Regions from separate parts of the Streptomyces sp. NPDC059832 genome, predicted to be linked through region 2. Evidence: riboswitches for the same ligand, from Rfam matches in the RefSeq annotation. Region 2 holds a riboswitch; each other region holds the start of a gene.
The links. Region 2 has a riboswitch for thiamine pyrophosphate ahead of thiO (glycine oxidase ThiO). Riboswitches for the same ligand answer to the same signal wherever they lie in the genome.
Positions count from the first base shown of each region.

Region 1: it holds a riboswitch for thiamine pyrophosphate, as region 2 does, so the genes downstream of both, ACFV8T_RS31575 (thiamine ABC transporter substrate binding subunit) here and thiO (glycine oxidase ThiO) in region 2, are expected to answer to the same signal.
Region 3: it holds a riboswitch for thiamine pyrophosphate, as region 2 does, so the genes downstream of both, thiC (phosphomethylpyrimidine synthase ThiC) here and thiO (glycine oxidase ThiO) in region 2, are expected to answer to the same signal.

Region 1 is NZ_JBHWIY010000023.1:83,182-92,761, forward strand. It holds partial or broken gene ACFV8T_RS31540 (peptidoglycan DD-metalloendopeptidase family protein) at 1-128, opposite strand, end outside; gene rpsB (30S ribosomal protein S2) at 481-1,398, shown strand; gene tsf (translation elongation factor Ts) at 1,498-2,334, shown strand; gene pyrH (UMP kinase) at 2,494-3,270, shown strand; gene frr (ribosome recycling factor) at 3,450-4,007, shown strand; gene ACFV8T_RS31565 (phosphatidate cytidylyltransferase) at 4,007-5,083, shown strand; gene rlmN (23S rRNA (adenine(2503)-C(2))-methyltransferase RlmN) at 5,177-6,283, shown strand; TPP riboswitch at 6,339-6,455, shown strand; gene ACFV8T_RS31575 (thiamine ABC transporter substrate binding subunit) at 6,529-7,641, shown strand; gene ACFV8T_RS31580 (ABC transporter permease) at 7,791-9,404, shown strand; gene ACFV8T_RS31585 (ABC transporter ATP-binding protein) at 9,407-9,580, shown strand, end outside.
Region 2 is NZ_JBHWIY010000006.1:170,289-179,868, reverse strand. It holds gene ACFV8T_RS13090 (deoxyribonuclease IV) at 1-483, opposite strand, end outside; gene pknB (Stk1 family PASTA domain-containing Ser/Thr kinase) at 490-2,406, opposite strand; gene ACFV8T_RS13080 (thiazole synthase) at 2,518-3,312, opposite strand; gene thiS (sulfur carrier protein ThiS) at 3,315-3,542, opposite strand; gene thiO (glycine oxidase ThiO) at 3,539-4,723, opposite strand; TPP riboswitch at 4,721-4,833, opposite strand; gene ACFV8T_RS13065 (NAD(P)/FAD-dependent oxidoreductase) at 5,060-6,316, shown strand; gene ACFV8T_RS13060 (peptide-N4-asparagine amidase) at 6,459-8,207, shown strand; gene ACFV8T_RS13055 (Rv2175c family DNA-binding protein) at 8,251-8,616, shown strand; gene thiE (thiamine phosphate synthase) at 8,724-9,377, shown strand; gene metF (methylenetetrahydrofolate reductase [NAD(P)H]) at 9,477-9,580, shown strand, end outside.
Region 3 is NZ_JBHWIY010000033.1:42,357-51,936, forward strand. It holds gene ACFV8T_RS36660 (SsgA family sporulation/cell division regulator) at 1-298, shown strand, start outside; gene ACFV8T_RS36665 (YibE/F family protein) at 379-1,701, opposite strand; TPP riboswitch at 1,772-1,905, shown strand; gene thiC (phosphomethylpyrimidine synthase ThiC) at 1,898-3,712, shown strand; gene ACFV8T_RS36675 (hypothetical protein) at 3,796-4,617, opposite strand; gene ACFV8T_RS36680 (metallophosphoesterase) at 4,800-5,858, opposite strand; gene ACFV8T_RS36685 (LacI family DNA-binding transcriptional regulator) at 6,032-7,144, opposite strand; gene hisC (histidinol-phosphate transaminase) at 7,516-8,595, shown strand; gene ACFV8T_RS36695 (cytochrome ubiquinol oxidase subunit I) at 8,894-9,580, shown strand, end outside.

The DNA.
Region 1 (9,580 bases), on a different contig from region 2:
GTCGGTACGGGAACGGGGCCGGGGCCCGGTGCTCCGGCCGCGGCGGCCGATGGGCCGCACAGCACGGCCAGCAGGCCCACCACCGCCACCACGAGCGCCCTCCGCGCGCGAAGGGAAACTGGCTCCACCGGGAAGGTCGGGCAGGTCGGATCAGCCGGGTCGGTCGGGTCGGTCGGGCAGGTCGGATCAGTCGTGCATTGCATGGCAGAACCGTCCCGCAGCCCCCCGCTCCGCGGGGATCATGAACCGGACCTGTGGACAACCAACCGGTTGTGGACAGCGCCGTCACCCGGCACCCGGGCCGTCCCGTACACTTCCTATGGCGATCCGGGTCACCGGGTCGACTTCGCACGCCCCGCCACCTCCCTCTCTGCGGACGGTGGCCGCGCTCCTCGGTCCCTCGTGGCACGGCGCGTCGGGGCGTCAGGCGCGACAGCAATCCTGCGGTCGCGACAACCGAGCACCTCAAGGAGTACGGCCATGGCCGTCGTCACGATGCGGGAGCTGCTGGAAAGCGGCGTCCACTTCGGTCACCAGACCCGTCGCTGGAACCCGAAGATGAAGCGCTTCATCTTCACCGAGCGCAACGGCATCTACATCATCGACCTGCTCCAGTCGCTGTCGTACATCGACCGCGCCTACGAGTTCGTCAAGGAGACCGTCGCCCACGGCGGCTCCATCATGTTCGTGGGTACGAAGAAGCAGGCCCAGGAGGCCATCGCCGAGCAGGCGACGCGCGTCGGCATGCCGTACGTCAACCAGCGTTGGCTCGGTGGCATGCTCACCAACTTCTCCACCGTCTACAAGCGCCTTCAGCGTCTGAAGGAGCTCGAGCTCATCGACTTCGAGGACGTGGCCGCCTCCGGCCTCACCAAGAAGGAGCTCCTGGTCCTCTCCCGCGAGAAGGCCAAGCTGGAGAAGACCCTCGGTGGTATCCGCGAGATGCAGAAGGTGCCGAGCGCCGTCTGGATCGTCGACACCAAGAAGGAGCACATCGCCGTCGGTGAGGCGCGCAAGCTCCACATCCCGGTCGTCGCGATCCTCGACACCAACTGCGACCCCGACGAGGTCGACTACAAGATTCCGGGCAACGACGACGCGATCCGCTCCGTCACCCTGCTCACCCGCGTGATCGCCGACGCCGTCGCCGAGGGCCTCATCGCCCGTTCCGGTGCCGCCACCGGTGACTCGAAGCCGGGCGAGAAGGCCGCCGGCGAGCCGCTCGCCGAGTGGGAGCGCGACCTGCTCGAGGGCGACAAGAAGGCCGACACCGAGGTGCAGACCTCCGCCGAGACCGAGAAGGTCGCGGACGCCGAGGCCGCCGAGGCCCCCGCCGCCGAGGCTGCTGCCGAGGCCCCCGCCGCCGAGGCTCCGGCCGCGGACGCCGAGCAGGCCTGACACCCGTCACGGCTGATGACGGCGGGGGCCGGTGCCACAAGCACCGCCCCCGCCGTTCACCCGTAGATCTTTCAGACTTCGAGAGAGAAATACAGACTCATGGCGAACTACACCGCCGCTGACGTCAAGAAGCTCCGCGAGCTGACCGGCGCCGGCATGATGGACTGCAAGAAGGCGCTCGACGAGGCCGACGGCAACGTCGACAAGGCCGTCGAGGCGCTCCGTATCAAGGGTCAGAAGGGCGTCGCCAAGCGCGAGGGCCGTTCTGCCGAGAACGGTGCCGTCGTCTCCCTCATCTCCGAGGACAAGACCTCCGGCGTTCTGCTCGAGCTGAAGTGCGAGACGGACTTCGTCGCCAAGGGTGACAAGTTCCAGACCGTCGCCAACACGCTCGCCGCCCACGTCGCCGCGACCTCCCCGGCCGACCTGGCCGCGCTGCTCGCCTCCGAGATCGAGGCCGGCAAGACCGTCCAGGCGTACGTCGACGAGGCCAACGCCAACCTCGGCGAGAAGATCGTCCTGGACCGCTTCGCGCAGTTCACCGGCGGTTACGTGGCTGCGTACATGCACCGCACGATGCCCGACCTCCCGCCGCAGGTCGGTGTCCTGGTCGAGCTCGACAAGGAGAACGCCGAGGTCGCCAAGGACGTCGCGCAGCACATCGCCGCCTTCGCCCCGAAGTACCTCAACCGCGACGAGGTCCCGGCCGAGACGGTCGAGAACGAGCGTCGTGTCGCCGAGGCCACCTCTCGCGAGGAGGGCAAGCCCGAGGCCGCCCTTCCGAAGATCGTCGAGGGTCGCGTCAACGGCTTCTTCAAGGACGTCGTCGTCCTGGAGCAGGCCTTCGCCAAGGACAGCAAGAAGTCCGTCCAGAAGGTTCTGGACGAGGCCGGTGTCACCCTGAAGCGCTTCTCGCGCATCAAGGTCGGCATCTGAGTCCGTCCGCGAACAACGGTGGACCCCGATAGGGTCTAGTGCAGTCGTCGGCCGCACTCACGCCGTACGACCGCAGATCTGACGAGGAGGCCATTGCCGCTGAGGGACACCAGACCCACCGGCAATGGCCTTCTTCGTATGTGCACGAGGAGAATCTCCATGAACAAGGGCGCGGACGCCGCACAAGGTGACCACAAGCGCGACGACGGCAAGGTGGCCGGACGCTTCATGCTGAAGCTGTCCGGAGAGGCGTTCGCCGGCGGCGGGGGTCTGGGTGTCGACCCCGACGTCGTACACGCCATCGCCCGGGAAATCGCGGCGGTCGTCCGCGACGGCGCGGAAATCGCGATCGTCATCGGCGGCGGCAACTTCTTCCGCGGTGCCGAGCTCCAGCAGCGCGGCATGGACCGGGCCCGGTCCGACTACATGGGCATGCTCGGCACGGTCATGAACTGCCTGGCGCTCCAGGACTTCCTGGAGAAGGAAGGCATCGACTCCCGCGTCCAGACCGCCATCACCATGGGGCAGGTCGCGGAGCCGTACATCCCGCTGCGCGCCGTGCGCCACCTGGAGAAGGGCCGTGTCGTCATCTTCGGCGCAGGCATGGGGATGCCGTACTTCTCCACCGACACCACTGCCGCCCAGCGCGCCCTGGAGATCGACGCAGAGGGCCTTCTGATGGGCAAGAACGGGGTGGACGGGGTCTACGACTCCGACCCGAAGACCAACCCCGACGCGGTGAAGTTCGACGCGCTCGAGTACAGCGAGGTTCTCGCCCGTGACCTCAAGGTCGCCGACGCCACCGCCATCACGCTCTGCCGTGACAACGACCTGCCGATCCTCGTCTTCGAGCTGACCGCCACCGGCAATATCGCCCGCGCGGTCAATGGTGAGAAGATCGGCACGCTCGTGAGTGACCGGAGCACCCGGGCCTGAGGACCGGGGGACCTTCCCGGAGTACCGCGGGGAGGTCCGGGCCCCCGGGGAAACCCCCGGGACCGGCCCCGAAGGATGGACAACGGCCTGCCGGTCGGACACCGTGCAGGTGAGGACGCGACGCAGGACCCGCCGGGCCCGAGCACGACGGGCCCACTCAAGACACGCAGGAGCACGTGGTGATCGAAGAAACCCTCCTCGAGGCCGAGGAGAAGATGGAGAAGGCCGTCGTCGTCGCGAAAGAGGACTTCGCCGCGATCCGTACCGGCCGTGCGCACCCGGCGATGTTCAACAAGATCGTCGCCGACTACTACGGCGCGCTGACCCCGATCAACCAGCTCGCCTCGTTCTCGGTGCCCGAGCCGCGCATGGCCGTCGTGACGCCGTTCGACAAGACCGCGCTGCGCAACATCGAGCAGGCCATCCGTGACTCGGATCTCGGCGTCAACCCGAGCAACGACGGCAATATCATCCGGGTGACCTTCCCGGACCTCACCGAGGAGCGCCGCCGCGACTACATCAAGGTCGCCAAGGCGAAGGCCGAGGACTCCAAGATCTCCATCCGCGCCGTGCGCCGCAAGGCCAAGGAGACCCTCGACAAGCTGGTCAAGGACAAGGAGTCGGGCGAGGACGAGGTGCGTCGCGCCGAGAAGGAGCTCGACGACACCACCGCGAAGTACGTCGCGCAGGTCGACGAGCTGCTCAAGCACAAGGAAGCCGAGCTGCTCGAAGTCTGATGAACGACTCTTCCTGGGGCGCCCCGCAGGGAGCCGGCCATTGGGGTGCGCCCGAGATGCGGGCGGGTCCTGCTTACGATGTGCATGACGCCCAGCAGACTCGGCCCATGCCCATCGTGCCGGACGTTCCCGACGCAGGTAGAGACGCTGACGACCGTGATGACCGGGGCCAGGGGGCCGGACGCCTGAGCGGCGGCCCCCTGTTCCGTGACGAGAAGCCGCAGGAGCCCATGTCCACCGCGCCGCCGCCCCCGCAGAAGAAACGTGCGGGTCGTGATCTGCGAGCCGCCATAGGGGTCGGTGTGGGGCTCGGCGCCGTCATCGTCGCCTCGCTGTTCATCGTGAAGGCCGTCTTCGTCGGTGTGATCGCCGTCGCCGTCGTCGTGGGCCTGTGGGAACTGACCTCCCGGCTCCAGGAGCGCAAGGGCATCAAGGCACCGCTCATCCCGCTGGCGGTGGGCGGCGCGGCGATGGTGGTCGCCGGTTACGCGCAGGGCGCCGAAGGCGCCTGGGTGGCGATGGCGCTGACCGCGCTGGCGGTGCTCGTCTGGCGGATGACCGAGCCGCCGGAGGGCTACCTCAAGGACGTCACGGCCGGTGTGTTCGCGGCGTTCTACGTACCGTTCCTCGCCACGTTCGTCGCCATGCTCCTGACCGCCGACGACGGGCCGCAGCGGGTGCTCACCTTCCTGCTGCTGACCGTGGTCAGCGACACGGGCGCGTACGCCGTCGGCTGGCGCTTCGGGAAGCACAAGCTCGCGCCGCGCATCAGCCCCGGAAAGACCCGGGAGGGCCTGTTCGGGGCCGTCGCCTTCGCGATGGTCGCCGGTGCGCTGTGCATGCAGTTCCTGATCGACGGCGGTGCCTGGTGGCAGGGGCTGCTGCTCGGGCTCGCGGTCGCGGCCAGCGCCACCCTCGGCGACCTGGGCGAGTCGATGATCAAGCGGGACCTCGGGATCAAGGACATGGGCACGCTGCTGCCGGGGCACGGCGGCATCATGGACCGGCTGGACTCGCTGCTGCCGACCGCCCCGGTGGTCTGGCTGCTGCTGGTGCTGTTCGTCGGCTCCGGCTGAGGTCAGGCCCCTGACCTGGGATTTTACGAGTGAGGGCCCGCTGTCCACAGGACGGCGGGCCCTCACTGTTCTGTCTGCGACACTGGATGGACCATGCCTAAGCCCGGAGAACTCACTTTCGTCGCGCCCCGCGGAGCCAAGAAGCCGCCGCGGCACCTCGCCGACCTCACGCCCGCCGAGCGCAAGGAAGCCGTCGCCGCGATCGGCGAGAAGCCGTTCCGCGCCCAGCAGCTCTCGCAGCACTACTTCGCGCGGTATGCGCACGACCCGGCCGAGTGGACCAACATCCCGGCCGGATCGCGGGACAAGCTCGCCGAGGCGATGTTCCCCGACCTGATGTCGGTGGTCCGCCACATCAGCTGCGACGACGACACCACCCGAAAGACGCTCTGGAAGCTGCACGACGGGACGCTCGTCGAGTCCGTCCTGATGCGCTACCCGGAGCGGGTGACGATGTGCATCTCCTCGCAGGCGGGATGCGGGATGAACTGCCCGTTCTGCGCGACGGGGCAGGCCGGTCTCGACCGCAATCTGTCGACCGCCGAGATCGTCCACCAGATCGTCGACGGGATGCGGGCGCTGCGCGACGGGGAGGTCCCCGGCGGTCCGGCGCGGCTCTCCAACATCGTCTTCATGGGCATGGGCGAGCCGCTCGCCAACTACAACCGGGTGGTCGGCGCGATCCGCCGGCTGACCGACCCCGAGCCGGACGGGCTGGGGCTCTCGCAGCGCGGGATCACCGTCTCCACCGTGGGCCTGGTGCCCGCGATGCTCCGCTTCGCGGACGAGGGCTTCAAGTGCCGTCTGGCCGTCTCGCTGCACGCGCCGGACGACGAGCTGCGTGACACCCTCGTCCCCGTGAACACGCGGTGGAAGGTGGGCGAGGTGCTGGACGCCGCATGGGAGTACGCGGAGAAGTCCGGTCGCCGCATCTCCATCGAGTACGCGCTGATCCGTGACATCAACGACCAGGCGTGGCGCGGTGACCGGCTCGGCCGGCTCCTCAAGGGCAAGCGGGTCCACGTCAACCTGATCCCGCTGAACCCCACGCCCGGTTCCAAGTGGACCGCCTCGCGCCCCGAGGACGAGAAGGCGTTCGTCGAGGCGATTGCGGCCCACGGGGTGCCGGTGACCGTGCGGGACACCCGTGGCCAGGAGATCGACGGGGCCTGCGGGCAGCTGGCGGCGGCCGAGCGCTGAGGCCACTCCCGGACAGGCGCCGAGGCCCGTGTAGCCTGGGCCCGAAATCAACTTCATATTCCGACAGGGGAGCGCCACAGCGCTGAGAGTGCGGCACCGAGGACAGGTCGGCCGCAGACCCTCTGAACCTCGCCCGGGTCATTCCGGGTAGGAAGTTCGGTCATCAACTCATGCTGTTGCGCCCTGCCCGCTTTTCGCGGGCGGGGCCGCGTCTCTTCCTGGCCAAAACCCAGGAGGAATCCACAATGAGCACCACGCGCAGGACCAGGCAGCTCGCGGCATCGGCCGTCGCCGCCGCACTCGGCGTCACCGCACTCGCCGGGTGCGGGAGTTCCGACGACTCGGCCTCCGGTTCCGGCGGCACGAAGGGCTCGGGCTCCAAGACCGTGACCCTCGTCAGCCATGACTCCTTCAACGCCTCCACGGACGTACTGAAGGAGTTCACCAAGGAGACCGGCTACACCGTCAAGGTGCTGAAGAGCGGTGACGCGGGTGTCGCGCTCAACCAGGAGATCCTGACCAAGGGCTCCCCGCGCGGCGACGTGTTCTTCGGTGTCGACAACACGCTGCTCTCCCGCGCCCTCGACAGCGGGCTCTTCACGCCGTACGAGGCGAAGGGCATCGACCGGGTCGCGGCAGACACCCGGCTCGACGCGGACGCGCACCGGGTCACCCCGATCGACACCGGCGACATCTGCGTCAACTACGACAGGAAGTACTTCGCCGACAAGAAGCTCGCGCCGCCGCAGTCCTTCGACGACCTGGCGAAGCCCGCGTACAAGGACCTTCTCGTCACCGAGAACGCCGGGACCTCGTCGCCCGGCCTCGGCTTCCTCCTCGGCACCATCGCCACGTACGGGGAGAAGGGCTACCAGGACTACTGGAAGAAGCTGGAGAGCAACGGCGTCAAGGTCGTCGACGGCTGGGAGCAGGCGTACGACGAGGAGTTCTCCGGCTCCGCGGGCGGCAAGAAGGCCAAGGCCGACCGGCCGCTCGTCGTCTCGTACGCCTCCAGCCCGCCCGTCGAGGTGCTGTACGCGAAGCCGCAGCCGGCGAAGGCGCCGACCGGTGTCGCCACCGGGACCTGCTTCCGCCAGATCGAGTTCGCGGGCCTGCTGAAGGGCGCGAAGAACGAGGCGGGCGGCAAGGCCCTGCTGGACTTTCTGATCAGCAAGAGGTTCCAGGAGGACATGCCGCTCAACATGTTCGTGAACCCGGTCGCCAAGGATGCGAAGCTGCCGGAGCTCTTCACGAAGTTCGGCGCGACGGTGGACCGGCCGACGACCGTCGCCCCGGACCTGATCGCCAAGAACCGTGAGCAGTGGGTCCAGTCGTGGTCCTCGCTCGTAGTGAAGTAACGAAGAGTCCCGTACGCGGACCGGACGCGAGCGGGAACGGCGGGAACGGCGAGGGCGGCGAGGGCGGGAAGGCTCCTCGGGACCGGTCGGCGCACGCGCGGTCGGCCCGTGCGAAGGCCCGGCGCGGGAGCGCGGTGCGGCTCGGCCTGATGGCCGTGCCCGTCGCGTTCTTCGCGCTGTTCTTCGCCTACCCGGTCGCCGCGATCGTCGGCCGCGGCCTGAAAGCTGACGGCGTCTGGCAGTTCGGCCGGATCGGCGAGGTGCTGACCCGGCCGGACATCCGCGACGTCCTCTGGTTCACCAGCTGGCAGGCGCTCGCCTCGACCGCGCTGACCCTGCTGATCGCGCTGCCCGGCGCCTATGTCTTCGCCCGCTTCGACTTCCCCGGCAAACAACTGCTGCGGGCGGTCGTCACGGTGCCGTTCGTCCTGCCGACCGTGGTCGTGGGGACGGCCTTCCTGGCGCTGCTGGGACGCGGTGGATTCCTCGACCAGCTCTGGGGCGTACGGCTCGACACCACCGTCTGGGCGATTCTGCTCGCCCATGTCTTCTTCAACTACGCGGTGGTCGTACGGACGGTCGGCGGGCTGTGGGCCCAGCTCGACCCCCGGCAGGAGGAGGCCGCCAGAGTGCTGGGCGCGGGGCGGTTCGCCGCCTGGCGGCTGGTCACCCTGCCGGCCCTCGCACCCGCGGTGGCCGCGGCCGCGCTGATGGTCTTCCTCTTCACCTTCACCTCCTTCGGAGTCGTGCAGATCCTCGGCGGTCCGGGGTACTCCACGCTGGAGGTGGAGATCTACCGGCAGACCGCGCAGCTGCTCGCCCTGCCGACGGCCGCCGTGCTGACGCTGGTGCAGTTCGCCGCGGTCGGCGCGATCCTCGCCGTGCACGCGTGGACCGTACGGCGCCGGGAGACCGCGCTGAAACTGGTCGACCCGGCTCGGACCGCGCGCAGGCCGCGGGGTGCCGGGCAGTGGGCGTTGCTCTGCGGGGTGCTGCTGACCGTACTGCTGCTGATCCTGCTGCCGCTCGGGGTACTGGTCGAGCGCTCGATGGACACCACCGGCGGTCATGGTTTCGACTTCTACCGTGCGCTGGCGTCCGTGGACGCCGGTGGCGGTACGTTCCTGGTCGCGCCGCTCGAAGCGATCTGGAACTCCCTCCAGTACGCGCTGGTCGCGACGGTCATCGCCCTGGTCATCGGCGGGCTGGCCGCCGCGGCGCTGACCCGGCGCGCCGGCCGGCTCGTGCGCGGCTTCGACGCACTGCTGATGCTGCCGCTCGGGGTGTCCGCGGTCACCGTCGGCTTCGGCTTCCTGATCACCCTGGACAAGCCGCCGCTGGATCTGCGGACTTCCTGGATCCTGGTGCCGCTCGCCCAGGCGCTGGTCGGTGTGCCCTTCGTCGTACGGACCATGCTGCCCGTCCTGCGCGCGGTGGACGGGCGGCTCCGGGAGGCGGCCGCGGTGCTCGGGGCGTCACCGCTGCGGGCCTGGCGGGAGGTCGATCTGCCGCTGGTGCGACGGGCGTTGCTGGTCGCGGCCGGTTTCGCGTTCGCCGTCTCGCTCGGTGAGTTCGGCGCGACGGTCTTCATCGCGCGGCCCGACCGCCCGACGCTGCCGGTCGCCGTGGCCCGGCTGCTGGGGCGGGCCGGGGAGCTCAACTACGGCCAGGCGATGGCCCTCAGCACCATCCTGATGGTGGTCTGCGCCGTCTCGCTGCTGCTGCTCGAACGTATCCGCACGGACCGGTCCGGGGAGTTCTAGAGATGCTGACACTGGAATCGGCCACGGTTCGCTTCGGCGAGCGGGCGGCGCTCGACGCGGTGGACCTGGAGGTCGCCGAGCACGAGATCGTATGTGTGCTCGGGCCGAGCGGAAGCGGCAAGTCCACGCTGCTGCGGGTGGTCGCCGGGCTGCATCCGCCGGACGGCGGCCGGGTG
Region 2 (9,580 bases):
CCACGTGCGCGAGCAGAGCGAGAACCCCTGCCCGGCGGTCGACTCCAGCAACAGATACGGGTCGTCGTCATGCGTCAGCTCGTCCAGGAGCGGCCGCATGTGCGTGCGTACCTGCGCGAGGGCCTGCTCGCGCGGCCGGCCGCCGGTCGCCGATCCGGTGTGCACCACGACGCCCAGGGCGCCGATCTCGCGGGCGCGGCGCAGCGAGTGGCGCAGCGAATCCACGGACTTCTCGACGGTCGCCTCGGTGTGCGATCCGAAGTTGATCAGGTACGGGGCGTGGACGTACGCCGGTATGGATTCGGCGGCGCACTCGGCACGGAACCGCTCGTCCTGGGCCGGGTTGCCGGCGGGGGTCGCCCAGCCGCGCGGGTTGGCGACGAAGACCTGGACGGCCTCCGCCCCCATCCCGCGGGCGTAGGGGAGGCCGACCTTGGCGAGGCCGCCGGCCACCGGAACATGGCCGCCGACTGGGTTGCGCATGTGGATCTAGAGTCCCTTGGTCTTGATGGTGATGGTGCTGCCTTCGGGGGCCTGCTTGCCGCCGTCGACGGACTGACTCGCGACGGTGTCGCTGAAGGACAGGAACGGGCGGTCGACCTTGACCTCGAAGCCCGCGTCCTTCAGTGCGCTCGTGGCTTCGTCGACATCCTTGCCGGTGACGTCGGGGACGTCGATCATGCGCGGCCCGTCGGAGACCGTGAGCTCGACGGTGTCGCCCTCGGCGGCCTCGGTGCCCTCGCCCGGCGACTGCCGGGCGACGTCGCCCGCGTCCTCGGCGGAATCGACCCGGTCGGGCAGCACCTTTGCCTTCAGCCCCTCGTCCTCCAGCGCGGCGGTGGCGTCCTCGACGGACAGCCCGGTGACATCGGGGACGTCCACCGGAGCGCCCTTGCTGACGAAGAGGGCGACCGCCGAGTCCGGGTGGCGCTCGGTGTCCACCACGGGGTCCGTACGGATCACGTCGCCCTGTGCCGTCTCCTCGCTGAACTCCTTGGTGACCATGCCGGGCACCAGACCGGCCTTCTTCAGCTCACGCCTGGCGTCGGCGAGCGAGAGGTCCTGGACATCGGGCACCTTCACGATCTCGGGACCGCGCGAGACGACGAGCGTCACCGCGTCATTGCCCCTGACACGGGCGCCGGAATCCGGGTCGCTGCTGATGACCTTGCCGCGCTGCACCGTGTCGCTGTAGGCCCGCTTGACGCCCTTGAGGTCCAGACCGGCGTCCGAGAGCCGCTGCTCGGCGTTCTTCTCGGTCTGGCCGAGCAGCGGGGGCACCCGGGTGAACTGCCCGGAGTTGATGTACCAGACACCGGTACCGATCCCCAGCGCCAGCAGTACGGCGACGACCGCGGCTATGACGGAGCGCCGCGGTGCGGGGCGGCGCCGGCCCTGCGACGCGGTCCGCGGCGGCTCCGGCGGGGGCATTTCCAGCCGGCTGGTGTGGTGCGAGACGCCCTGGTCGGCCGGGAGCAGTCGCGGGATCACGCTGGTGCGGTCCTCGGCGGCGTCGTGCACCTCGGCGGTGGCCTGCGGCGGTACGGCGTCCAGCTGGGCGTCGGTGAGGCCGGAGCGGGCCTCACGGGTCTCGGCGAGCAGCGCCACCGCGTCGAACGGGCGGACCTCGGGGTCGCGGGCGGTGGCGCTCGCCACCAGGCCGTCGAGCTCCGCCGGAAGCCCCGGGACGGCGGCCGACGGCGGTGGGACGGCCTCGTTGAGGTGCTGGTAGATGACCTGGGCGGGGGTGTCGCCGCCGTGCGGCTTGGACCCGGTCAGCATTTCGTACAGGACGACGCCGCAGGCGTACACATCGGTGCGGGTGTCCGCCGTGCCGTTCTCTATCTGCTCGGGGGCGAGGTAGGAGACCGTGCCCAGGACGGACCCGGTGGTGTTGGTGACGGTGCCCACCGCCCGTACGAGTCCGAAGTCGGCGACCTTGACCCGGCCGTCGTCCCCTATCAGGACGTTCTCCGGCTTCATGTCGCGGTGCACGAAGCCCGCCCGGTGCGCCGCGCCGAGGGCGGCGAGGACCGGCTCCAGGATGTCCAGTGCGGCCCTCGGCTGAAGCGCGCCGCGATCACGCAGCACGTCGCGCAGGGTGCAGCCCGCGACGTACTCCATGGCCAGGTAGACGTACTGCCCCTGGGCGCCCTGGTCGAAGACCGCGACCACGTTGGGGTGCGCGAGCCGGGCCACGGACTTGGCCTCGCGGATGAAGCGCTCGACGAACGAGACGTCGGTCGCCAGCGCCGGGTGCATCACCTTGAGGGCGAGCACCCGGTCGAGCCGGGTGTCCACGGCCCGGTAGACCGTGGCCATGCCGCCCACGGCGATGCGGGCATCGACGCGGTAGCGGCCGTCGAGCAGCTGCCCGACAAGAGGGTCCTGGAGGGTCGTATCCACGCAGGTGAGTCTACGAGCCGCCACGGACACGGCCCACGGGCCGGGGCACTCCCGGGGCCGTACTGCAGCCGAGCCGTGACAGGAACATGCGCTGTCCGCCGTACCGGCGGCTCAGAAGGCCGGGCGCTCCGGGTCCAGCACCGCGCGCCCCTCCACCGGCGACGAGGCCTCGGCGAAGTGGCGGCGCGGAATCCGGCCGGCCCGGTACGCCAGCCGCCCGCCCGCCACCGCGTGCCGCATCGCCGTGGCCATCAGCTCGGGTTCCTGGGCCCGGGTCACCGCGGACGCCAGCATCACCGCCGCGCACCCCAGCTCCATCGCGAGCGCCGCGTCGGAGGCCGTCCCGGCGCCCGCGTCGAGGATCACCGGCACCCGGGCCTGCTCGACGATCAGCTGGAAGTTGTGCGGATTGCGGATGCCGAGCCCGGAGCCGATGGGGGAGCCGAGCGGCATGACCGCCGCGCACCCCACGTCCTGGAGCCTGCGGGCCAGCACCGGGTCGTCATTGGTGTACGGCAGCACGGTGAAGCCGTCGTCCACCAGGATCTCCGCGGCGTCCAGCAGCTCGATCGGGTCGGGCAGCAGGGTCCGCTCGTCGGCCACCACCTCCAGCTTGATCCAGTCGGTGCCGAGCGCCTCGCGGGCCAGCCGGGCGGTCAGCACGGCCTCGCCCGCGGTGAAGCAGCCCGCCGTGTTGGGCAGGACGCGGATGGAGAGCCGTCGCAGGACGGAGAGCACCGAGCCCTGCACGGTCGGGTCGAGGCGGCGCATCGCGACGGTGGTCAGCTCGGTGCCGGACGCGGTCAGGGAGCGCTCCAGCACATCGAGGCTCGGCGCCCCGCCCGTGCCCATGATCAGCCGGGAGCCGAACGTGGTGTCGCCGAGGGTGAAGAGGTCGTCCGGCATGGTCAGCCTCCCTGGACCGCGGTCAGGACCTCGACGCGGTCCCCGTCGCGGAGTGCGGCGGCGGACCACTGGCCGCGCGGTACGACGGTCTCGTTGACGGCGGCCGCGACGCCGGAGCGCGCGGCGGTCAGGGTGGCGACCAGGGTGTCCAGGGTGGTGCCCGCGGCGAGGAGCCGCACCTCGCCGTTCACGGACACGGACACGGCGGGGGGTACGGGCTCGGCGGTCATGCGGGCTGCTCCTGACGTACGGGGGCGGCGGCGGACGGGAAACGGCGCGGGGTGAAGGGGCGGGCCGGCTCGGGCGGCTCGCCGCCGGTGAGGAGCTCCGCCATGACGTCACCGGTGATGGGGGTGAGCAGCACCCCGTTGCGGTGGTGGCCGGTGGCGAGGTGGAGGCCGGGCAGGGCGGTGGGGCCGAGCAGCGGGGCGTTGTCGGGGGAGGCGGGGCGCAGGCCGGCCAGGGTCTCGGTGAGCGGCAGCTCGGTGATGCCGGGTACCAGCTCGTGGGCGTCCCGCAGCAGCTCATAGACGCCGCCCGCGGTGACGGTGGTGTCCCAGCCCAGCTCCTCGCTGGTGGCGCCGACGACCAGTTCGCCGTTCTCGCGCGGCACCAGATAGACATGGCTGCCCCGGACCACGGCCCGTACCGTCCGGCTCAGGAACGGTGCGTACGGGGCCGGCACGGTCAGCCGCAGCACCTGGCCCTTCACCGGCCGGACCGGCGGCACGACCTCGTCCGGCAGCCCCGGCAGCCGGCCGCTGAGGCTGCCCGCGGCGAGCACGACCTGGTCGGCCGCGAGCTCCGTGCCCGCGGCGAGCACCGCTCCGGCGGCCCGGTCGCCCACCACGCTCAGGCGCTCCACCCAGCCGCGGTGGAAGACCACCCCGGCCCGCTCGCAGGCGGTCAGCAGGGCGGCGGCCAGCCGGCGGGGATCGATCTGGTGGTCGCCGTCGACCCGCAGACCGCCGCGGACGCCCGGCGCGAGCATAGGCTCCAGCCGGCGGCACTCACGGCCGGTGAGCCACTCCGACTCCAGGCCCGAACGCCGCTGCAGGGCGTGCAGGTCCCGCAGATGGGCGCGGTCGTCGGAGTCCAGCGCGACGGCCAGGGTGCCGCAGGCGCGGAAGCCGGTTTCCTGCCCGCTCGCCGCCTCCAGCTCGGCCGCGAAGGCCGGATAGCGGGCGGCGGAGGCGACGTTGAGGCCCAGCAGGAGCTGTTCGCCGTAGTGGAGTTCGGTGACGGCGGCCAGCATGCCGGCCGCCACCCGGGCGGCCCCGCCACCCGGTTCGGGGTCGGCGACCGCGGTGCGCAGTCCGCGTTGCGCGGCCCGCCAGGCGATCACCAGGCCGATGATCCCGCCCCCGATGACCAGGACATCGGATCCGTTTCCGTTCCGAGAAGAACGCATGGGCTTCCAGCCCCTCCCTTCGCCGGCATGACCCGGATCAGGTTCGTACGGTCGGAGGCCGCCCAGCCTCCCTCTCAGCCCGGTGCGTCCGGGCTCCCGCGAGTGCTTTACGTCGGCCACCCTAAACCCCGTCCCCCCCCGGCCCGGTAAGGGAGCGGCCGCCGTGGCCCGTTCGCCCGGCGGATTCGCCCTGTCACCGGTGGCCGGCCGGGTCGGCACCCGGACCGGCGGCACCCCCGACCTCCTCCCCGTGGGAGTCGCAGGAGGGCGGTGGGACGAGCGCGGTCGGAGAACGCACCCTTTCCTGACGATCTATCAGGTGCTTAAGGTGTACAGGTGAGCGAGCAGCAGCAGTCGGAGCAGCCGGAACGGCGGGCGGGACGCCGCGTCGTCATCGTCGGTGCGGGCATGGCCGGGGTGCAGACCGCGGTGGCCCTACGGGAGCAGGGCTTCACCGGCCCCGTCACCCTGATCGGCGCCGAACCGCATCAGCCCTACGACCGGCCTCCGCTGTCCAAGGCGGTGCTCCTCGGCAAGGCCGAGGACTCCGCCTTCGACATCGACTTCGAGGCGCTGGAGATCGATCTGCGACTGGGCCGCGACGTCACCGGTGTGCGGCCCGCGGCGCATGAGCTGGACACCCTGTCGGGACCCGTTCCCTACGACGTCCTGGTGATCGCGACCGGTGCCGAACCGGTCGTCCTGCCCGGGTCCGAGGGCGTCCCCGGCGTCCATCTGCTGCGCACCCTCGACGACGCGGCACGCCTGCGGCCGGTCCTCGACGAGCAGCACGGCGTCGTGGTCGTCGGCGCGGGCTGGATCGGTGCCGAGTTCGCCACCGCGGCCCGTGCCGCGGGCTGCGCGGTCACCGTCGTCGAGGCCGCCGACCGCCCCCTCGCGGGCGCGCTGCCCGCGGAGGTCGCGGCCCCGATGGCCGCCTGGTACGCGGAGAGCGGCGCCGAACTCCTCACCGGAGCCCGGGTCGCCCGCATCGAGCCGGGCCGGGTGGTCCTCGCGGACGGCCGTACGGTCCCGGCCGGAGCGGTCGTCGTCGGAATCGGCGCCCGGCCCGCCACCGGCTGGCTGGCCGGCTCCGGCATCGCGCTCGGCCCCGACGGATCGGTGACCGCCGACGGGGCGCTGCGCACCTCGCTGCCCGATGTGTACGCGGTCGGCGACTGCGCCTCGTTCCCCTCCGCCCGGTACGGCGAACGCCTGCTCGTCCACCACTGGGACAACGCGCTCCAGGGCCCGCGCACCGCCGCCGCCAACATCATCGGGGCAGCCGCCGCCGACGGCCCGGCGCCGATGACCTACGACCCCGTGCCGTACTTCTGGTCCGAGCAGTTCGACCGGTTCGTGCAGTACGCGGGCCACCACGGGAGCGCCGACACCCTGCTGTGGCGCGGCGATCCGGCCGAAGCCGCCTGGTCGGTGTGCTGGCTGCGCGAGGGCGTGCTGGTCGCGGTTCTCGCCGTCGGCCGGCCGCGCGATCTGGCGCAGGGGCGCAAGCTCATCGAGGCGGGGGCGCGGCTCGATCCGGCGCGGGCCGCCGACCCCTCCGTACCGCTGAAGTCGACGATCCGTCAGTAGCGGGGCCCGCGGGGCGTGCGGAGTGTCCGGTATGCGGGCGGCCCCTTGGACGGCGGCCGAAATTGGTGCACTGTACATCTTTTGGATCACCGATTCCGGATCACTGAATCGGGATCACCGACTCGTTTCCCGAAGGAAGTACATGTCCCGACACAGATGGGTCCGCGTCCTGCGCAGGATCTCCGTGGCCTCGGCCTCGATCGCCCTGGCCGGCGGCGCGCTCGTCGCCCCGGCGAACGCGGGCACCGCCCCGAAGCCAGGATCCAATCCGGCCGTCGACTACCAGGACCCGGTCGACGCGCTGCCGCCGGTCTCCCGTCCCGACACCGGGCACTGCGCGGTGACGGCCGTCGAGCACGACTTCGGCAACACCCTCGGCGGGCCGCCGTACACCACCACGCTCACCCCGCCCGACAAGTGCAAGGGCCCCTGGAACAAGGTCGTCCTCGACTGGTCGGCCAGCGTGAAGGGGCGTCAGTACGACCGTCTCGCCGCGGTGTTCGTCGGCGGCGCGGAGATCTTCCGCACCAGCACCGCCGAGCCCGACGAGGACGGCATCGCCTGGCACGTCGCCAAGGACATCACCGACTTCGCGCCGCTCCTCAAGGACCCGCAGAAGCTCCAGCTGGACCTCGGTAACGTGGTCAACGACACGTACACCGGTGTGTACAAGGTCAAGCTGACGATCACGTACTACCGGGCCGACAAGCGCCACCCGGCCGCACCGACGGCCGACCGGATCGTCCCCCTCGGCGACACCGGGTCCACCGGCGCCCCCTGGATGAGCGTCGGCAAGGGCGGTTCCACCAGCACCGACGTCACCTTCCCGCGCAATCTGACCGCCGCGCGCCTTCAGGTGTACGCCCGCGGCGGCGGCTGCGACGAGCAGTGGTTCGACGCGGTCCCCAGCGACCTCGCCGCCACCGCCCCGGACTACCTCTGCGGCGGCGGCCCCTACCGCGAGGTGCAGATCACCGTGGACGGGCGGCCCGCGGGTCTCGCCCAGCCGTACCCGGTGGTCTACTCCGGCGGCATCGTGCCGACCCTGTGGCGGCCCGTCCCGGCCATCGACCAGTTCAGGACCGAGGCGTACGACATCGACCTCACCCCCTTCGCCGGTGAACTGGCCGACGGCGAACCGCACGCCATCGGCATCACCCCGTACGGCGCGGCCGACAGCTGGATCGTCGACGGTTCGCTCTTCCTCCGCACGGACGCGCACGCGGCCCGTACGAGCGGCAGGGTCACCGTCGACACGCTCACCGACGAGCCCGTGGTGAAGACCGTCCAGACCCCGCGCGGCGACGGCTCCACCCATGTCGCCGTGTCGACCGGGCGCTCCTGGAAGATCTCGGGCTACGTCCGGACCTCGAAGGGCCGGGTCACCACCACCGTCGAGCAGAACTTCTCGTACACCAACGAGGACACGGTCTCCAGGACCGGCCAGCAGCAGACGATGCACCAGCGCGACCACGGCGCGACCACGGTGACGACCAGGACCGGCGGGCACACCGAGGCCCGGCGGCACGCCTGGTCCTACCCCATCGACGTCGACATGGACACCCCGCTCTACGGCGACTACAACAACTACGAGCTGAACGCCGCCGTCACCCAGCGCCGCGTGCTCCTCGACACGTCCAGGACGGGCTCCGCGCACCACTGGCGCACGGACGCGGTCACGGACGACACCGTGGACTCGACCGGAAGCCTCGCCCGCGAGAACGGCGCCGTCCGGGCCGCCGACGGCGCGTCGTCCGAGACGTACCGGGGCACCACCGACACCGGGGCCTGCTACGCGCGCTCCCTGACGACCGCGCACGGCTGGGTCACCGGTGACCGGCAGAGCCGCTGCCGGGTCGCCGACGTGGTCCGCGAGGCCCTGAAGGGCTGACTCCGGGTATCGGCTGTCGGTCCGGGATGGCAGGCTTGTCCCTGTGACCGAGATTGACGCAAAGATCGATGCTCTCGTCCCCGCCTGGCTCCACCTGCCCGACATCGCCGAAATGCTCGATGTCGAGGTGACGCGCGTGCGGCAGCTGGTCAAGGAGAGCCAGCTGATCGCCGTACGACGTGGTGAGAACCGGACACTTCAGGTGCCTGCTGCCTTCATCGACGGCAACAAGGTGGTCAAGGGCCTCTCCGGCACCCTGACGCTCCTGAGGGACGACGGCTACAACGACGAAGAGATGCTGGAGTGGCTCTTCACCCCCGACCCGAGCCTGCCGGGCACCCCCGCCCAGGCACTGAGCGAGAATCGTGGCACGGAGGTGAAGCGCCGCGCCCAGGCGCTCGCCGTCTGACCGCCGGCCGTATGTGAGGGGCGGGCCGCGCGACACCGCGCGGCCCGCGCCCCCGCACCGCCCGGCGACAACCGCTCCACGTTGCTCTCCCAGGGGGGAACCGCACCATGCCCACGCCTCGCGCGCTGCTGTCCGATGCCCGGCTCTATCTGTGCACGGACGCCCGCAGGCGCCAGGGCGACCTCCCCGAGTTCCTCGACGCCGTCCTCGCCTCCGGGGTGGACATCGTCCAGCTCCGCGACAAGGGCATGGAGGCGGCCGAGGAGCTCGACCACCTGGCCGTCCTCGCCGAGGCCTGCCGGCGCCACGGCAAGCTCCTCGCGGTGAACGACCGGGCCGATGTCGCCCATGCCATCGGCTCCCACGTGCTGCACCTCGGCCAGGGCGACCTGCCGGTGCCCGCAGCCCGAGCCGTACTCGGCGAGGACGTGCTGATCGGCCGCTCCACGCACGCCGGGTCCGAGGTCGACGCGGCCGTCGCCGAGCCCGGCGTGGACTACTTCTGCACCGGCCCCTGCTGGCCCACCCCGACCAAGCCCGGCCGGCACGCCCCGGGCCTGGACCTGGTGCGGTACGCCGCCTCGCTCGACCAGCCGCGCCCCTGGTTCGCCATCGGCGGGATCGACGCCGGCAATCTCGACGAGGTGCTGGACGCCGGAGCCCGCCGGGTCGTCGTCGTAAGGGCGATCACCGAGGCCACCGACCCGGCCGCCGCCACCGCCGAGCTGGCCGGGAGGATCCGGGCGCGCGCCACGGCGTGATCAGGCCAAGTGTCCGAAGGATGGACAAACAACCAGTCAATTCGGGCAATTCGCGCTGGTCCGGTCCTTCGGTCGTCGTGCTCTGGTTAACCTGCCCATATGGCCCTTGGCACACCATCCACCAGGACAGATCACGCACGCACGGTGCGTGAGCTCCTCGCGACCGGCAAGACCTCGTACTCGTTCGAGTTCTGGGCGCCCAA
Region 3 (9,580 bases), on a different contig from region 2:
CCCCGTCACCTGGGCATTCGGCCGTGAGCTGCTGCTCGACGGCCTCAACAGCCCCAGTGGTGACGGTGATGTGCACATCGGACCCACCGAGCCCGAGGGGCTTTCCGACGTACATATCCGGCTCCAGGTCGGCGAGGACCGGGCCCTCTTCAGGGCCGGTACGGCACCACTTGTGGCGTTTCTCGACCGGACCGACAAGCTTGTGCCGCTCGGGCAGGAGTGCACGCTGGGTGACTTCGAGGGCAACCTGGAGGACGCCCTGGGCCGGATCCTTGCCGAGGAACAGAACGCCGGCTGACAAGAACGGCGCCGCCGACCGGCTCGCCGGTCGAACACGGCACCTGCCGAATGGGTGAATTGTTCACCTGGCGGGGACGTTCAAGGCTTCGTCCTACGACGACGGCCTTTCCCGGCCCGTACGGGTGCCGAAGCTCCGGCTTCCGCGCCGAGCCCTGTGCGGTCCGCGGAGACGACCAGCGCAGCGAGCACCGTCGTCACCGGCACCGAGGCGACCAGTCCGATCGAGCCGACCAGCGTTCGTACGATCTCCTCCGCCACCAGCTCGCTGTTGGCCACCGTCCCCACGCTGCTCTGCGCGATGGAGAACAGCAGCAGCAACGGCATTGCGGCGCCCGCGTAGGCGAGCACCAGCGTATTGACGACCGAGGCGATGTGGTCGCGTCCGATCCTGATGCCTGCCCGGTAGAGGCCCCGCACACCCAACGTCGGGTTCGCCTGGTGCAGTTCCCAGACCGCCGATGTCTGGGTCACGGTCACATCGTCGAGGACGCCGAGCGAACCGATGATGACACCGGCCAGCAGCAGACCGCTCATGTCGATGTGCGGGTACAGGCCATGGATGAGGCCGGTGTTGTCGTCGGTGTTGCCGGTCAGGCTCGCCCAGCCGATGAAGAGCGAGCCGAGCAGCCCGATCAGCAGCAGCGAGATCAGCGTGCCGATCACCGCGACCGAGGTGCGGGCGGTCAGGCCGTGGCACATGTAGAGGGCGATCAGCATGATCGCACTGGCCCCGACCACCGCGACGAGCAGCGGATTCGAGCCCTGAAGAATGGCCGGGAGGATGAACAGGGTCAGCACGGCGAAGGACACGGCGAGCGCGACCAGCGCCATCACCCCGCGCATGCGGCCCACCGCGACCACGACCAGGGCGAAGATCCCGGCCAGCAGGGCCATCGGGAACTTCCGGTTCACGTCCGTCACCGAATACTGCAGATCATGGGGTGCGTCGGGGGCGTACGCCACGACCACGCCCTGACCCTTGCGCAACTGACGCGGCGCGTCGGGCGGGACGACCTCGGTGAAGGTCCGGCCCTTGTCGTGACCGGTAGTCACCTCGATCGTGGACTTCTTGCACAGTGCCTTTCCGCTTCCCGAGGGCGGTGTGGTGTCCCCGCCGACAGGCGTCTGGACCACGTTCACGGCCTTGCAGTCCACCATGTCGACATTCACCACCTTTCCCTGCTGGGTCTGCCGGTCGAATCCGACGCCGGTCCGCTCGTGCGGCGGCGCACCACCCGGCCAGAGCGCCACCAGACCGACGACGACGACGGTGGCGAACGGGATCAGTACGGCCGCGATGACTTTGCGCAGATGTTTGGAGACGGGCGCGGCAGGGCCGTGGCTGTGCGAGTGGCCGTGCTGATGGCCCTGCGGTTCGTGGTCGATATGGGGGGACGTCACCGGCCGATCATCGCAAGAAGGGACGGGCCCTCTGTTCATTACGCCGGACGGGGCGCTAGCGTGGAGGGACCTTTGCACACGCGGGAGCTCGGAGCACCGGGCTGAGAGGGCGCTGATATCCGTACGTCCGTACGGGACAGGCTGCGCCGACCGCCGAACCTGTTACCGGGTAATGCCGGCGTAGGGAGTAGGTCTCATGACCACAGCGGACGCACGCACGCCTGCCTCGAACCAGAGCGACGAGGCCGGGAAGTCCATCGGCTGGCACAAGGGGTACGTCCAGGGCTCGCGCCCGGACCTCCGGGTGCCGGTCCGTCAGGTGCACCTCACCAACGGCAAGGACGTGACGCTGTACGACACGTCGGGGCCGTACACCGATCCCACCGTCGAGACCGATGTCCGCCGCGGGCTCGCACCGCTGCGGGAGAACTGGATCGTCGCCCGCGGCGACACCGAGGAGTATCCGGGCCGCCCCGCCCGTCCCGAGGACGACGGGCTCAAGCACACCTCGCCGCGAATGGGGTCTCCCCTGCTCGACGGAAGCCGAGAACTCGGGGAAGGACTGCGCAACCTCGACGCGGTCTTCCCCGGCCGCCCGCGCCTGCCGCGCCGCAGCCGGGACGGGCAGCCGGTGACCCAGCTCGCGTACGCCCGCCGGGGCGAGATCACCCCGGAGATGGAGTACGTGGCCATCCGGGAGAACGTCGAGCCAGAGGTGGTGCGCGAGGAGATCGCGGCCGGCCGGGCCGTGCTGCCGGCCAACGTCAACCACCCCGAGATCGAGCCGATGATCATCGGCAAGCGGTTCCTGGTGAAGGTAAATGCCAACATCGGCAACTCCGCGGTGACGTCCTCCATCGAGGAGGAGGTGGAGAAGATGACGTGGGCGACGCGCTGGGGCGCCGACACCGTCATGGATCTGTCCACCGGCCGCAACATTCACACCACCCGTGAGTGGGTTCTGCGCAATTCCCCCGTGCCGATCGGCACGGTTCCGCTCTACCAGGCCCTCGAAAAGGTCGACGGCCGGGCGGAGGAACTGACGTGGGAGATCTACAAGGACACCGTCATCGAACAGGCCGAGCAGGGCGTCGACTACATGACGGTCCACGCCGGCGTGCGCCTGCCGTACGTACCGCTGACCGCCCGCCGCAAGACCGGCATCGTCTCCCGCGGCGGCTCGATCATGGCGGCGTGGTGCCTCGCGCACCACAAGGAGTCGTTCCTGTACGAGCACTTCGAGGAGCTCTGCGAGATCCTCGCGACCTACGACGTGACGTACTCGCTGGGCGACGGGCTGCGTCCCGGCTCGATCGCCGATGCCAATGACGAGGCCCAGTTCGCCGAACTGCGCACGCTCGGCGAGCTGAACACGGTCGCCAAGCGGTTCGGCGTCCAGACCATGATCGAGGGGCCGGGCCATGTCCCGATGCACAAGATCAAGGAGAACATCGACCTTCAGCAGGAGATCTGCGAGGAGGCGCCGTTCTACACGCTCGGCCCGCTGACCACCGATGTCGCACCGGCGTACGACCACATCACCTCGGGCATCGGCGCGGCGATGATCGCGTGGTGGGGGACGGCGATGCTCTGCTACGTCACGCCGAAGGAGCACCTCGGCCTGCCCAACCGGGACGATGTGAAGACCGGCGTCATCACGTACAAGATCGCGGCGCATGCGGCGGACCTCGCCAAGGGGCACCCGGGGGCGCAGGACTGGGACGACGCGCTCTCCGACGCCCGTTTCGAGTTCCGCTGGGAGGACCAGTTCAATCTGGCTCTCGATCCGGACACCGCACGGGAGTTCCACGACGAGACGCTGCCCGCCGAGCCGGCGAAGACGGCGCACTTCTGCTCGATGTGTGGTCCGAAGTTCTGTTCGATGAAGATCTCCCAGGACATCCGGCGCGAGCACGGCGGTTCGCAGACGGAGATCGAGGCGGGTATGGCGGAGAAGTCCAAGGAGTTCGCGGCGGCCGGCAACCGGGTCTATCTGCCGATCACGGACTGACCGTATCCGGGAGGAGGAATCGCCCCGGGGACTCCTGTCTCCGGGGCGACCGCTCCTGCCGTCCGGCCGGTGTGCGGGCCCGGTCAGTCCAGTTCGTGCTCGGGGCCGCCGAAGTCGGGGCTGGTGAAGTCGGGTGAGGTGAAGGTCGGGCGGGGGCCCGCCGGGCCGTCGTCCGGGCTGGAGAAGTCCGGCCGGCTGTAGCCGATCTTCGGGATGCGGTTCGCCGAGCGGAGCGGTGTGCGGGAGGCGGGAGCGGCTTCGGGATCGGCGAGCGCATCCCGCAGGAACGGCAGTATGCCGCGCTCCAGCAGGGCGTGGCGCCACGCCTCCCTGGCCCGTGCCACGTCCTCCGGCAATTCGTCCTCGGGGTCCTCGACGGGCTGCGACGTCGACCCGTTGCGCAGTGCGGTGATGAGCAGCCCGGCGGCGGCGACCAGGATGGCGGCGGCCGTGACCGCCGCGAAGAACCAGCCCACGGAGACCATGGCGGAGGCGAAGGACGGCGGCGGGTCGAGCAGCTTCAGCAGGTAGCCCGCCAGCAGGAATATGAACGCGGCGGTTCCGGCGAGCACGGGTGCCAGGACCGTGATGACGGCTCCTATGCCGGCGCCCGACTGATGCGGACGGGCGGTGCCGGACCCGGGGCCCGTGTCCTGGTCCGCCTCTTCGGCGGGGCCGCGCAGTTCCTCGCGGGCCTGCACGTAGTGCTTGTACTCGGTGGCGGCCGTCGAGGTGATCAGCTCCGTGGCGTCCAGCGCCATGGTGCGCAGCTGTACGGCGTTGAGCCGCTCGCCGACCGCGGCCAGATCCGGCCGTTCATGGGCATGGCGCAGTGCGTCGTCGAGGATCCGCTCGTACTCGGGGCGGTCCTCGGCCAGCAGGTGCGGAGCGCTGTTCATGTGCATCCCCCGATGCTCCGTAGGGCCTGAATGCCTGCTCGGAACGGGCAGTTGGGCGGAAACGGAGGAGAGCCTGCTACTGATACGCCGATGGTAGAGCGCCCACGGCACGGGGTGACAGGGGGTTTCCGGAAATAGGCCCAGTGGACGGCGTGGTCGGTTCCTGGATGCGTCTGCCCAGAAGAACGTCAGTCATGCAGGGGCAGTTGGACGACCAGCAGCTTTCCGGCCATGGTCACTCCGCCGTCCATGGCGATGGCGAGCCCGTCCGCGTACACGTGCGGACCTTCGACCACGGGGCCGGAGCCATCCTCGCCGTCCTCCGAACCGACCTCTCCGAGGAGGTAAGGAATGGGGCTGTGACCATGGACGATGCGCTGTCCGCCGTAGGCCGACATCAGCTCCCGGACCGCCTGCGGACCCGACTCGTCACGGAAGGCGAACCGCTTGGTGAGTTTCCGGAAGAGGTCCCAGCACTCATCGGCGTCGTTACGCGTGAGGATGGCGTGCACGGTGTCGTTGACGTCCTCGATGGTGGTGCCGTATTCGAGGTAGGCCGTCGTGTCGGAGTGCATCAGCAGATGCCCGTCCTCCTCGACGATCGCGTCGAGCCGGGACATCCACTGGAGGTGGACGTCCTGGAGCCGCTCCATGTCGTTCTTCTGGCCGCCGTTGAGCAGCCAGGCCGCCTGGAAAGTGGCGGTGCCCGCCCCGGAGTTGACCGGGGTGTCGCTGAACCGCTTCGCGCCGAGGAGCAGCAGTTCGTGATTGCCCATCAGGGCCTTGCAGTAGCCGCCGGCGGCGGCGGCCTCGGCGGACAGGCGCATCACGAGGTCGATGACCCCGATGCCGTCGGGGCCCCGGTCGGTGAAGTCGCCGAGGAACCAGAGCCGGGCATTGCCCGCCGACCATTTGCCGTCGGCGTCGATGAGGCCCTGTTCGGTGAGGGCGGCGTGGAGCTCGTCCAGATAGCCGTGGACGTCGCCGACGACGTACAGCGGTCCGAGGCCCTGGTCCGGGACGGGCCGGGGGTCGGGGACGGCCGCGACCTGCAGGGTGTCACCGCGGTTGATCACGGGAAGATCGCGCGCGGTGGGGGTGTACCCCTCCGGCGGCTCGGCACCGGGGACGGCGTTGCCCGGGTGCGGTGCCGATGGCGGCACCGGGTTCTGGGCATAGGGCGGTACGCGGAAGTCGCGCAACGTCGCAGTCCGCACCACGGGTTCCTGACCGGCCCCCTGTGTCATCGACCCCTCCACCACCGTCGCGCCGCCGTACACCTGACGGGCCCTGCTGGTCGGGGCGGTCCGCGGTGTCGTGCGCCCATCATAGGAATGCGGATCGTGCTCTGTGACGCACCAGGGGTGGTGAATCCGGACGCACGTCGGGTTCACCGGCCGATTGGTCCGAAATCGCCTGATCAATCCCCTGCCGGAGAGCGGGGTGCGCTGACCGTGGTGCGGGGTGGACGGCGTTGCGAGGAGGTCCGCACGATGAGTTCGGTCGGTATGACCTGCTCCACCGGTCCGTCCTGATCCACGCCCTCGATGGCGTCGATCAGGAGCTGGACGACCGCCGTGCCGATTCTGCGCGGCTTGAGCGAGAGGGTGGTGATGGGGGGCTCGGTCGTCGCGTACACGGTGGACTCGCTGCAGCAGACCAGCAGCAGGTCCTCGGGGACGCGCAGGCCGTACCGGCGGGCCGCCGCCAGCAGGTCGGTGCCGTTGGGGTCGAAGAGCCCGTAGACGGCGTCGGGCCGGTCCGGGCGGGCGAGCAGGCGGTCGGCGGCGACCGCGCCCGCGCACGGGTCGTGGGCGGGGTACGACTCGTACACCGGGTCCTGTCCCACGCGCTCGCACCAGTGGAGGTACGCGGTGGTGGAGAGGCGGGTGTACGTGTCGGTGGTGGTGCCGGTGAGCAGGCCGATGCGGCGGGCTCCGGCGGCGGCGAGATGGTCGAGCAGATCGAGCACGGCGGCCCGGTGGTCGTTGTCGACCCAGGCGGTGACCGGGAGGGTGCCGGCCGGACGTCCGTCCGAGACGACGGGCAGCCCCTGGCGTACGAGTTCCGTGACGACCGGGTCCTGGTCGGAGGGGTCGATCACGACGGTGCCGTCGAGGGCGACGTTCGACCAGACGTCGTGGCGTGAGGTGGCGGGCAGGATGACGAGGGCGTAGCCGCGGGCGAGCGCGGCGGAGGTGGCCGCTCTGGCCATCTCGGCGAAGTACGCGAATTCGGTGAAGGTGAAGGGTTCGTCCCCGTAGGTCGTCACGGTCAGGCCGATGAGGCCGGACTTGCCGGTACGGAGGGTTCGGGCCGCGGCGGAAGGGCGGTAGCCCAGGCGCTCTGCGACCTCGCGGACATGGCGGCGGGTGGCGTCCGGGAGCCTGCCCTTGCCGTTGAGCGCGTCGGAGACGGTCGTGATGGAGACTCCGGCGGCGGCGGCCACGTCCCGGATTCCCGCTCGTCCCTGCCGGCCGCCGCGCCGGGGTGTGTCCGTCCGGCTCACCTGGTGCTTCCCTGCTGCTGTCATGGCGAGCCGATAGTAGGGCTCGGAAGGGCGGTTGACCTGGTCGCATATTCACTCGTTGACAGGCACGTTTTTGCATGATCATTCAGAGGCAAATGCCTTGCAAACCAAGGATGTTGAGGGGCCTGGCCGTAGTGTGTCATGTGTCGAAGTCGATGGGCCTACTAAATGGTCGATGTCTCGAAGAGGTCTCATCTCACCTCTTCGAGGGATGCGCGCCACGGAGTGAGCCACCGGCGCGCGCCGGAGCGGATAGCGCTCCCCCCATTCCTGGTCGCACCGGACGATTGGGCCGCTTTGGCCATTCGCAGCAGCGCCCAATCCTCATAAGGTGAGCAGTATTGATGTGTACGGACGGTCGAGGAGGACCTGCGGTGAGCGAGACGAGCCCCAAGCTGCGCGCCGAGCTGGACGGCGTTCCCGCCTATGTACCGGGCAAGCCGGCCGCGGCCGGTGGACCGGTCGCGTTCAAGCTGTCCTCCAACGAGAACCCGTATCCGCCGCTGCACGGGGTGATGGAGTCCGCCCTGGCCGCGGCTGCGAACTTCAACCGCTACCCGGACATGGCCTGCACCGGCCTGATGAACGAACTGGCCGAGCGTTTCGGTGTGCCCGTCTCGCACCTCGCCACCGGAACCGGCTCCGTCGGCGTCGCGCAGCAGCTGCTCCAGGCCACGTCGGGCCCGGGTGACGAGGTCATCTACGCCTGGCGCTCCTTCGAGGCGTACCCGATCATCACGCAGGTCAGCGGTGCGACCTCGGTGAAGGTCCCGCTGACCGACGGTGACGTGCACGATCTCGACGCGATGGCGGACGCGATCACGGACCGCACCCGGATGATCTTCGTCTGCAACCCGAACAACCCGACCGGCACCGTGGTGCGCCGGGACGCGCTGGAGCGGTTCCTGGACCGGGTGCCGGGCGATGTCCTCGTGGTGCTCGACGAGGCGTACCGGGAGTTCATCCGGGACGTCGAGGTGCCGGACGGCATCGAGATCTACCGGGACCGGCCCAATGTGGCGGTGCTGCGGACCTTCTCCAAGGCGTACGGCCTGGCGGGTCTGCGGGTCGGTTTCGCCGTGGCCCACGAGCCGGTGGCGGCCGCGCTGCGCAAGACGGCGGTGCCCTTCGGGGTCAGCCAGCTCGCGCAGGACGCGGCGGTCGCCTCGCTGCGTGCCGAGGACGAACTCCTGGGACGGGTGGGCTCGTTGGTGTGCGAGCGCCAGCGTGTGCAGCGGGCCCTGGCCGGCCAGGGGTGGACCGTGCCGGATTCCCAGGCGAATTTCGTCTGGCTGCGGCTCGGGGACCGTACCGCCGACTTCGCCGCGGCATGTGAGCGGGCCGGAGTGGTGGTCAGGCCGTTCGCGGGCGAGGGCGTGCGGGTCACGATCGGGGAGGACGAGGCGAACGACCTGTTCCTGAGGGTGGCGGAGTCGTACCGCAAGGAGCTGTAGGGCGGTCGCGCAGGCCGCCTGCGCGACTCGGGGACCGGGCCCCGCACCTCGTTCGACGTTCGACGAGGTGCGGGGCCTTCTCGCTGTCGGGGTCCGTGTTGCTCCCGGGGCGTCTGGTTCGGGCAGATTGATCGGAACGTCCCGAGAGGGGTACCCCGCCCGAACGTCCCGAAAGTCTGTGCGCCATAATGCTTGTGAATGTGAACGCGTTCACAAGCGTGTCCTGTTCCTCCCGTGATTAGTCGGATTTAAAGGGCAAACTGCCGGTGTGATTACGGCGACGTAAGGAGAAGACGACGTGGAGCTAGCTCTGGCGCCGGAAACCCTGGCGCGATGGCAGTTCGGTATCACTACCGTCTATCACTTCCTGTTCGTCCCCCTGACGATCTCTCTCGCCGCGCTCACCGCCGGCCTGCAGACCGCCTGGGTCCGGACGAACAACGAGAAGTACCTCAGGGCGACGAAGTTCTGGGGCAAACTCTTCCTGATCAACATCGCCATGGGCGTCGTCACCGGCATCGTCCAGGAGTTCCAGTTCGGCATGAACTGGTCCGACTACTCGCGGTTCGTCGGCGACATCTTCGGTGCCCCGCTCGCGTTCGAGGCACTGATCGCGTTCTTCTTCGAGTCCACCTTCATCGGCCTGTGGATCTTCGGCTGGGACAAGTTGCCGAAGAAGATCCATCTCGCCTGCATCTGGATGGTCTCCATCGGAACCATCCTGTCCGCGTACTTCATCCTGGCGGCCAACTCCTGGATGCAGCACCCGGTCGGCTACCGGATCAACAAGGAACGCGGCCGGGCCGAGCTCACCGACTTCTGGCACGTGCTCACCCAGAACACCGCGCTCGCCCAGTTCTTCCACACCATCACCGCGGCCTTCCTGGTCGGCGGCGCGTTCATGGTCGGCATCGCCGCCTTCCACCTGGCGCGCAAGAAGCACATCCCGGTGATGCGGACCTCGCTGCGGCTCGGCCTGGTCACC